DNA from 2 places in the Pantoea sp. ABR1s genome. Region 2 is predicted to be linked to the other one. Evidence: predicted binding sites of a transcription regulator. Region 2 holds the regulator's gene; the other holds the start of a gene.

Region 1 (4,644 bases), 1.2 Mb from region 2:
AGATTATATTACGGGGCGCTACGGTTAAGTCAGTAACGGGAGCAGAGCAGGTTGTTATGTCAGACGGCTCAAAGGTTCCCTGAGCCTTTACCCCGACCGCCAGCACTTCAGGGGAAGCCCCGGCTTCCCCTGTCGCGTCAGTCGTTAGCATAACCCTGCGGCGGCAGCGGTTCGCCATCCAGCCAGGCCTGGCCGTCACGCATCGCCAGACGACCCTCAACAAACCAGCCGATTACCATCGGATAGATGGCATGCTCCTGATGCTGCACCCGCTCCGTAATCTCCGCTTCGCTGTCGCCGGGAAAAACCGGGACTTTTGCCTGCAGGATCACCGGACCCCCATCCAGCTCATCAGTGACGAAATGCACGGAGGTGCCATGTTCGCTATCGCCATTTTCCAGCGCCTGACGATGCGTATGCAGACCCGGATATTTCGGCAACAGGGAAGGGTGGATATTCAGCAGGCGATCGTGAAAATGGGCTACGAACGCGCTGCTGAGAATGCGCATATATCCTGCCAGCACAATCAGGTCTGGACTGTAGGCTTCGATTTCAGCGATGAGCTGGCGATCGAAGTCTTCGCGGTCAGTGAAGTCGCTGGCGGCAAGCGAGTGGGCAGGAATGCCTGCCTCCTGCGCCCGCGTCAGGCCATAAGCGGCGGCGCGGTTGCTGAACACGGCAGCCACGCTGCCGTGAATCCGCCCGCTTGCACAGGCGTCAAGGATGGACTGAAGGTTACTTCCGTTGCCGGAAATCAGTACAACCAGCTTTTTCATCCGTTGATGACCACACGCTCTTCGGCATCAGACGCTTTAATTACGCCGAGCTTCCAGGCTTTCTCGCCCGCAGCCTGCATCAGCGCAATCGCGTTGTCCGCGTCTGCCGGACTCAGGGCGATGATCATGCCGACGCCGCAGTTAAAGGTGCGGTACATCTCGAAACGGCTGACGTTGCCTGCCTGCTGTAACCAGCTGAAGACGGCCGGCCACTGCCAGCTCTTCTCGTCGATCACCGCCTGAGTGTTATCGGGCAGCACGCGCGGAATATTCTCCCAGAAGCCGCCGCCGGTCAGGTGTGCGATAGCGTGCACATCGACCTGCTCAATCAGGCTCAGGATATTTTTCACGTAGATGCGGGTCGGTTCCAGCAGATGATCGGCCAGCGGTTTGCCTTCCAGCTGTTCAGCCAGCGGATCGGTGTTGCTGACTTCCAGAATCTTACGCACCAGCGAATAGCCGTTGGAGTGCGGGCCGCTGGAGCCGAGGGCGATAAGTACGTCGCCATCCTGCACCTTGCTGCCATCAATGATCTCTGACTTTTCAACCACGCCAACACAGAAACCGGCCACATCGTAATCTTCACCGTGATACATGCCTGGCATCTCAGCGGTTTCACCGCCCACCAGCGCACAACCCGACTGCAGACAACCTTCGGCGATGCCGGTGATCACCGCAGAGGCGGTATCCACATCCAGTTTGCCGGTAGCGTAGTAGTCGAGGAAGAAGAGGGGCTCGGCGCCCTGTACTACCAGGTCGTTGACGCACATCGCCACCAGGTCAACACCAATGGCATCGTGACGTTTGAGATCCATCGCCAGACGCAGCTTGGTGCCAACGCCATCGGTGCCGGAGACCAGCACCGGTTCACGGTATTTCTGCGGCAGCGCGCAAAGCGCACCAAAACCGCCCAGTCCACCCATCACTTCCGGGCGACGCGTCTTTTTCACTACGCCTTTAATACGGTCAACCAGAGCGTTACCAGCATCAATATCAACACCGGCGTCTTTGTAACTGAGAGAGGTTTTGTCGGTCACTGCGAGGTCCCCACGCGAGTTGCGGTTGGTGGTTTAAAATAAAGCGCGGCAATTCTATCAGTGCAGGCAAACGTTTGCGAGTCCGGGATTGCGCATCGGGCGATTTTCATTAATCCTCTATTTGTCCCGGTAAAACCCGCGGCTTTGCGCAAGAGCAGGTGGCGCGGAGCGTAAAAGGCGGTATAATCCCGCGATTTTTTTTTAGCTCAACTCATTCCGGGAGAACACCAATGAAGATCGTGGAAGTCAGACACCCGCTGGTCAAACATAAACTGGGCTTGATGCGTGAGCATGATATCAGTACAAAGCGTTTTCGCGAGCTGGCGTCTGAAGTGGGCAGCCTGCTGACCTACGAAGCGACCGCCGATCTGGAAACAGAGCGCGTAACCATTGAGGGCTGGAACGGCCCGGTAGAGATCGATCAGATCAAAGGCAAAAAAATCACGGTGGTGCCGATTCTGCGTGCCGGCCTGGGCATGATGGAAGGGGTGCTGGAGCACGTTCCCAGCGCCCGTATCAGCGTGGTGGGTGTTTACCGTGATGAAGAGACACTGGAGCCGGTTCCCTATTTCCAGAAGCTGGTCTCTAACATCGAAGAGCGCCTGGCGCTGGTCGTCGATCCTATGCTGGCGACCGGCGGTTCCATGATCGCCACCATCGACCTGCTGAAGAAAGCGGGCTGCACCAGCATTAAAGTGCTGGTACTGGTTGCCGCACCAGAAGGGATTGCCGCGCTGGAGAAAGCGCATCCTGACGTTGAGCTTTACACCGCGTCAGTGGATCAGGGACTGAATGAGAAGGGTTACATCATTCCCGGGCTCGGCGATGCCGGGGACAAGATTTTCGGAACCAAATAAATCGCACAGCCGACCAGAGAGTCGGCTTTTTTTTGGCAAAAAAAAGATCCCCGAACGGGTTTGGTGTGTCTGCGAGGCTCACCGGCGTGCCTGCTGCTGTGCCAGAGGCGCGCGCCCTGGGGGATAAATAACACAAGGGGATAAATGATGACTCGTCGCGCCATTGGCGTTAGTGAACGACCGCCGTTACTGCAAACCATTCCACTCAGCCTGCAACACCTGTTCGCCATGTTTGGTGCCACGGTACTGGTACCGATTCTGTTCCACATCAACCCGGCGACGGTGCTGTTATTTAACGGCGTAGGCACGCTGATCTACCTCTTTATCTGTAAAGGCAAAATTCCCGCTTACCTCGGTTCCAGTTTTGCCTTTATCTCGCCAGTACTGCTATTGCTGCCGCTGGGGTATGAGGTCGCGCTGGGCGGATTTATCCTGTGCGGCGTGCTGTTCTGTCTGGTGGCGCTGATTGTCAAACGCGCGGGCACCGGCTGGCTCGATGTGATGTTTCCCCCGGCAGCGATGGGCGCGATTGTCGCCGTCATCGGTCTGGAACTGGCGGGAGTAGCCGCCAATATGGCAGGTCTGCTGCCCGCGGAAGGCAGTGCGCCCGACAGTACAACCGTGCTGATTTCGCTGGTCACGCTGGCAGTGACGGTATTCGGTTCCGTGCTGTTTCGTGGCTTCCTGGCGATCATCCCGATTCTGGTCGGGGTGGTAGCGGGTTATCTGCTCTCTGCATTTATGGGCATTGTTGACTGGAGCGGCGTAGTCAAAGCACCCTGGTTTGCGCTGCCAACCTTCTATACCCCGCGCTTTGAGTGGGTGGCGATGCTGACGATCCTGCCTGCGGCGCTGGTGGTGATTGCCGAGCATATCGGTCATCTGGTGGTCACCGCCAACATCGTAAAGAAAGATCTGATTCGCGACCCTGGCCTGCATCGTTCAATGTTCGCCAACGGCTTATCAACGGTCATCTCCGGCTTCTTTGGTTCAACGCCTAACACCACCTACGGTGAAAACATCGGGGTGATGGCGATTACCCGCGTCTACAGTACCTGGGTGATTGGCGGCGCGGCGATTCTGGCGATCCTGCTCTCCTGTGTCGGCAAACTGGCGGCGGTGATTCAGGCGATCCCGGTACCGGTGATGGGCGGCGTGTCGCTGCTGCTGTATGGCGTGATCGGCGCATCCGGTATTCGGGTGTTGATCGAGTCCAAAGTCGATTACAACAAAGCGCAAAATCTGATCCTGACCTCGGTGATCCTGATCATCGGCGTCAGCGGTGCGAAGGTGCATATCGGTGCTGCGGAGCTGAAAGGCATGGCGCTGGCGACAATCGTAGGGGTTGGATTAGCGCTGATCTTCCGTGTGATCTCGCTGTTGCGTCCGGAAGAAGTGGTGCTGGAGGCTGAAGAATCGCGCGAGCCGTGATCGCAGCAAGCCTGACAGGATCGGGGCAGGGACGCCCCATTCATCTCTTTCTGAAAACTGTGTTAGACTTCCCCCGATTTTTTGCTTGTTCTCTTGCTGAGGTGCTTCTGAACACGCCGGCACAATTGTCATTGCCACTCTATTTACCTGACGATGAAACCTTCTCCAGCTTCTGGCCGGGGGAAAACCCGTCGCTGATTGCCGCGCTGAAAGGCGCTCTCAACCAACAACATGGCAGCTATCTCTACTTCTGGTCACGCGAAGGCGGAGGGCGGAGCCATTTGCTGCACGCCGCGTGCGCCGAGATGTCAGCGCGCAGCGAAGCGGTCGGTTACGTTCCGCTGGATAAACGCACCTGGTTTGTACCGGAAGTACTGGAAGGGATGGAGCAGCTGTCACTGGTCTGCATCGATAACATCGAGTGCATTGCAGGCGAGCCTGAATGGGAAATGGCGATCTTCGATCTCTATAACCGTATTCTGGAAACCGGCAATACGCGCCTGTTTATTACCGGCGATCGTCCGCCACGCCAGCTTAATCTGC
Region 2 (4,644 bases):
AGATAGATATCGTTCACCCACAGCATGCCTGCGCAGCCAGCGCCAAACATGGCCAGTCCGGACAGCAGCACCGGTTTACGACCGATGCGATCGGAAAGCGGTCCCCAGAAGAGCTGACCCACGGCGAAGCCGCCCAGGAAGAGACTCATACTGGCGCTGATCAGACCGGGTGAAGTGTTAAAGGTTTGCTGCATCGCACCAAAGGCGGGCAGGTACATATCAGTGGCTAAAAAGCCCAGCATGCTCAGCAGGGCAAGGTAGAGCATAAATCCTTTATTCGACAGCATCTGATTCTCATTTTTGCAGGATAAACGCGGCAGAGTGTAAAAGGTGCGTTTGCTGCTGTGAAACGGTAATATTTGCCGATGGCTGTTAAAATTTTTGAAGGCAGATTATGTGGTCAGAATATGCATTAGAAGTGGTTGACGCTGTCGCCCGTGGGGGGAGCTTCAGCGCCGCCGCGCAGGAGTTACATCGGGTGCCCTCTGCCATCAGCTATACGGTGCGTCAGCTGGAAAACTGGCTGGCGGTACCGCTGTTTGAACGGCAGCATCGCGAAGTGGTTCTGACCCCGGCGGGTGAGCATTTTGTCCGGGAAGGGCGCAGCGTCATCAAAAAAATGCTTGCCACCCGGCGACAGTGTCAGCAGCTGGCTAACGGCTGGCGCGGCCAGCTAAGCATTGCCGTTGACCGTATCGCAAAACCTCAGCGCACCCGACAACTGGTCAAAGATTTCTATCGCCACTTTCCCGATATGGAGCTGATCATCAGCTATGAAGTCTTTAACGGCGTCTGGGATGCGCTGGCCGATGGCCGGGTGGAAGTGGCGATTGGTGCCACTCAGGCGATACCGGTGGGCGGACGTTTTGCTTTTCGGGATATGGGCACGCTTAACTGGCGCTGCGTGGTTGCGCCCGACCATCCTCTGACACAGGCGAGCCAGATAGATGATGACACGCTGCGGAGCTGGCCCTCCCTGGTGCTGGAAGATACTTCTCGCGCACTGCCGCGTCGTATGACATGGACGCTGGATAACCAGCGCCGGCTGGTGGTGCCGGAGTGGCAAACCGGGCTGGAGTGCGTGCAGGCAGGATTGTGTGTGGCGATGGTGCCGGGTCACCTGGCCAGGCCACTGCTCGACAGCGGCGAGCTGGTTGAACTGACGCTGCCGGTGGCGTTTCCGGACAGCCCATGCTGCGTCAGCTGGGCAGAGGATCGCGCATCACCGGCGACAGGCTGGTTGCTCAGCTATCTGGGTGATGCGCAAACGCTTAATCAGGAGTGGTTAAGCGAGCATTAACGGCGATAGTCGCGGAACGGGCCATCGGCCACGGAACGGCGCTCAATCAGCGTGGGATGGACCTCAATCGTTTGTGACACTTCGCGCTTACTGGTAATGCGGTCCAGCAGCATTTCCAGCGCTTTCTCACCCAGCTGGGCTTTAGGCTGATGCACTGTGGTCAGGGCCGGTGCAAAATAGCGGGCGTTGCGCACATTGTCATAGCCGATCACCGAAATATCCTGGGGGACACGCAAACCCATCTCGTCGGCGGCGCAAATTGCGCCCATCGCCATGATGTCACCGCCACAGAACACAGCAGTCGGACGCTGCTTCTGCGACAGGATCTGCTGCATCGCCTGATAGCCTGACTCCGGCTCAAAGTCACCCTGCACAATCCACTCGGCGCGTGGCTGAATACCCGCTTCTTCCATCGCCTTCAGGAAACCGGCATGACGTCCGCCACCGGTGTTACGCTCCATCTGGCCGGGGATTGCACCAATATCCCGGTGTCCGCGTTCAATCAGATAGCGTCCCGCCAGATAGCCGCCCTGGAAAGCATTATCCAGTACCGTGTCGGTGAAGTCGGCGCGCGACTCGCCCCAGTCCATCACCACCATCGGGATATTGCGGTTCTCTTCCAGCATCTGCAGCAGATCGTCCGGATATTCAGAGCACATCACCAGCAGCCCATCGACGCGTTTCTGCGCCATCATGCTGAGATAGGCGCGCTGTTTTTGCAGATCGTTATGCGCATTACCCAGAATCAGCGTATAGCCTTTGTCAAAACAGTGATTTTCAACCGCCTCGATAATTTCAGCGAAATAGGGTGCTTCGCTGGAGGTGGCAAGCAGGCCCAGCGTCTTGGTGTGGTTCACTTTCAGGCTGCGCGCCACGGCGCTCGGCGAGTAGTGCAGTTCTTTAATCGCCTGCCAGACCGCGTTGCGCGTCTCTTCAGCCACAAAGCGGGTTTTATTGATGACGTGCGAAACGGTGGTCGTTGAGACGCCAGCGCGTTTCGCCACATCTTTAATTGTTGCCATGAAAATCGGACTCCAGTGCTTATCTAACTCTATGATAAGCGTAGTGTTAAACGTTTGCGTCTGCTCAGGGTTTTTTCCGCAAAAATGCAGCTTTCCTGGCCAGGAAACAGGCCGCTGGCGGCGTAAAAACGCCTGAAAACGTGCGCAAACGGAATCAGGGTTGCGCGCGTTGCGCAACAAAGGCGGGATTCTAACAAGGCTGAACGGATAAAACGAGATTTTTACCGGCCCCTGTGGGAAAATGCGATACCCCTACTGATTGTGTGACTAAGGAGCAAGCAATGAGTACCGATCTTAAACTGGCTTTAATGACCACCGCGGGCTGTCTGCTGATGATTGTGGCCTTTAGTTTTACCGCTATTCTGCACTAAAAAAAAGCCGGGATTATCCCGGCTCTCTTCTGGTTGTTCTGCTGCTCAGCGTATGGTTTTCGGCGTCATCACCCGACGGGCACCAATATAGTGGCGCTGCCAGTAATCTTCTCCTAACGCGCTGATCTGAATATCTTTGCCGGTGCGTGGCGACTGGATAAACTTGCCATCACCCAGGTAAACGCCGACATGGTCCGCAGTACCACGACCATTGATACGGAAGAAGACCAGATCGCCTTTCTCCAGCGACTCACGCTTGATCGGCGCGGCGTCACGCAGGTGGTACATCTCGTTAGCGGTACGTGGGATCTTAAACTTCACCAGATCTTTATAGGCGTACCAGACCAGGCCGCTGCAATCGAAACCGGTATGGGGAGAGGTGCCGCCCCACTGATAGGGTTTACCCAACTGACCCATCAGCTTGGTCATCGCGGTTTCGCGGGCCTTCTGGTAGCGCTGACGGTGAGATTTGCTCATCTTAATCGTGCCGGTCTCGCTGGTGGTGACCTCAGCGGTTTTCAGCAGGCGTTGATGACCATAACGTTTTTTCTCTTTGTTCTTACTGAGACGGGCGGTTTTTAGCGAGGTCTTCTTAGCAGGCGTCTGTTTAGCGGTGAGTTCGACTTTTTTCAGTTTTTTTGTTTTTAGTTTTTGAACCGGGCTGAGGCGAGTCTTTTTCGTCACCGTTTTGACCGGGCGACGCTTGCGACGCTCATCGTCGCGCGCACTCTTTTTCTCTGCTTTATGCGTACTGACGTTCACCGGCGCGTGAGGCGACGCAGCGGCGATGTTGAAAAACAGTTGCGCAAAGGCCAGCATGAAAAACGTAATGATTAAACGCATAGTCCGTTGATTAGTTAAGTTGTCAGGGCCACTACGCACCGCGACAAAGTTGAGATTAATCTGATCCAGGATCAGCGCCCAGGCCATTCTAGTCCAGTTCTTTTAAAAACTGTAATGCCTTTTAATATTAATCTTTGCAACCCACGCAATTGTGCTGAAAATGAACATTTTCAGCGTCTTATATCAACGAAATTATTACGAATTATTAATCTGTTACCTGCTGTTAATAATCAGGAATTCAGGTGTCCCGGAGCAGGACTTAACAATGATGGCGATTTAATCGGGCAGCGATCAAAATCTCGTTTTCAGTCACGCTGCGAAGTCGCTACAATAAACAAACACGATGTGACGAATTAAGGAAGGCAATTATGAGTACTGTAGAAAAAATTCAGCGCCAGATCGCAGAAAACCCGATCCTGCTGTACATGAAAGGTTCCCCGAAACTGCCAAGCTGCGGTTTCTCTGCACAGGCGGTGCAGGCGCTCTCAGCCTGCGGTGAGCGTTTTGCTTACGTGGATATTCTGCAGAACCCGGACATTCGTGCCGAGATGCCGAAATTCGCTAACTGGCCAACTTTCCCGCAGCTGTGGGTTGATGGCGAGCTGGTCGGTGGATGCGACATCATCGTTGAGATGTTACAACGTGGTGAACTGCAGACGCTGATCAAAGAGACTGCAGAAAAATTTAAAGAAGCAGAATAAAAAAAGGCCGACATCACGTCGGCCTTTTTCATTGCGGCATCCCTTATGCGGATGTCGTGGCTTCTGCATCGCCTTCCGCGAAGGGCAGTGGCCAGCCGCCTAACCGTTTCCAGCGGTTCACCAGCTCGCAGAACAGCGTTGCCGTCTGCTGAGTGTCATAGAGCGCCGAATGCGCCTGCGTACTGTCAAACTCCATGCCCGCCGCAATACAGGCCTTCGCCAGCACCGTCTGCCCTAAAACCAGCCCGCTCAGGGCCGCGGTGTCAAAGGTGGCAAACGGGTGAAACGGATTGCGCTTCAGGCTGGCTCGTTCCGCCGCCGCTGACATAAAGTTCAGGTCGAAGGTGGCATTGTGCGCCACCATAATGGCGCGATTGCAGCCGCTGTCTTTAATGCCCTTGCGCACC

What was found. The regulator PurR, encoded in region 2, represses purine synthesis genes. The targets are predictions, from matches to a motif close to CANGCAAACGTTTGCNTG.
Region 1: purM (phosphoribosylformylglycinamidine cyclo-ligase) is a predicted target of PurR. The motif match lies at 1,877-1,894, and genes of this name have one in related genera.

The regions. Positions count from the first base shown of each region.
Region 1 is NZ_CM173823.1:1,083,796-1,088,439, forward strand. It holds gene pstB (phosphate ABC transporter ATP-binding protein PstB) at 1-28, shown strand, start outside; gene purN (phosphoribosylglycinamide formyltransferase) at 138-776, opposite strand; gene purM (phosphoribosylformylglycinamidine cyclo-ligase) at 773-1,813, opposite strand; gene upp (uracil phosphoribosyltransferase) at 2,044-2,670, shown strand; gene uraA (uracil permease) at 2,818-4,101, shown strand; gene hda (DnaA inactivator Hda) at 4,209-4,644, shown strand, end outside.
Region 2 is NZ_CM173823.1:2,299,812-2,304,455, reverse strand. It holds gene punC (purine nucleoside transporter PunC) at 1-287, opposite strand, end outside; gene punR (DNA-binding transcriptional activator PunR) at 395-1,300, shown strand; gene purR (HTH-type transcriptional repressor PurR) at 1,297-2,322, opposite strand; gene cydH (cytochrome bd-I oxidase subunit CydH) at 2,604-2,693, shown strand; gene ACXKZD_RS10800 (C40 family peptidase) at 2,739-3,536, opposite strand; gene ACXKZD_RS10795 (Grx4 family monothiol glutaredoxin) at 3,902-4,237, shown strand; gene rnt (ribonuclease T) at 4,281-4,644, opposite strand, start outside.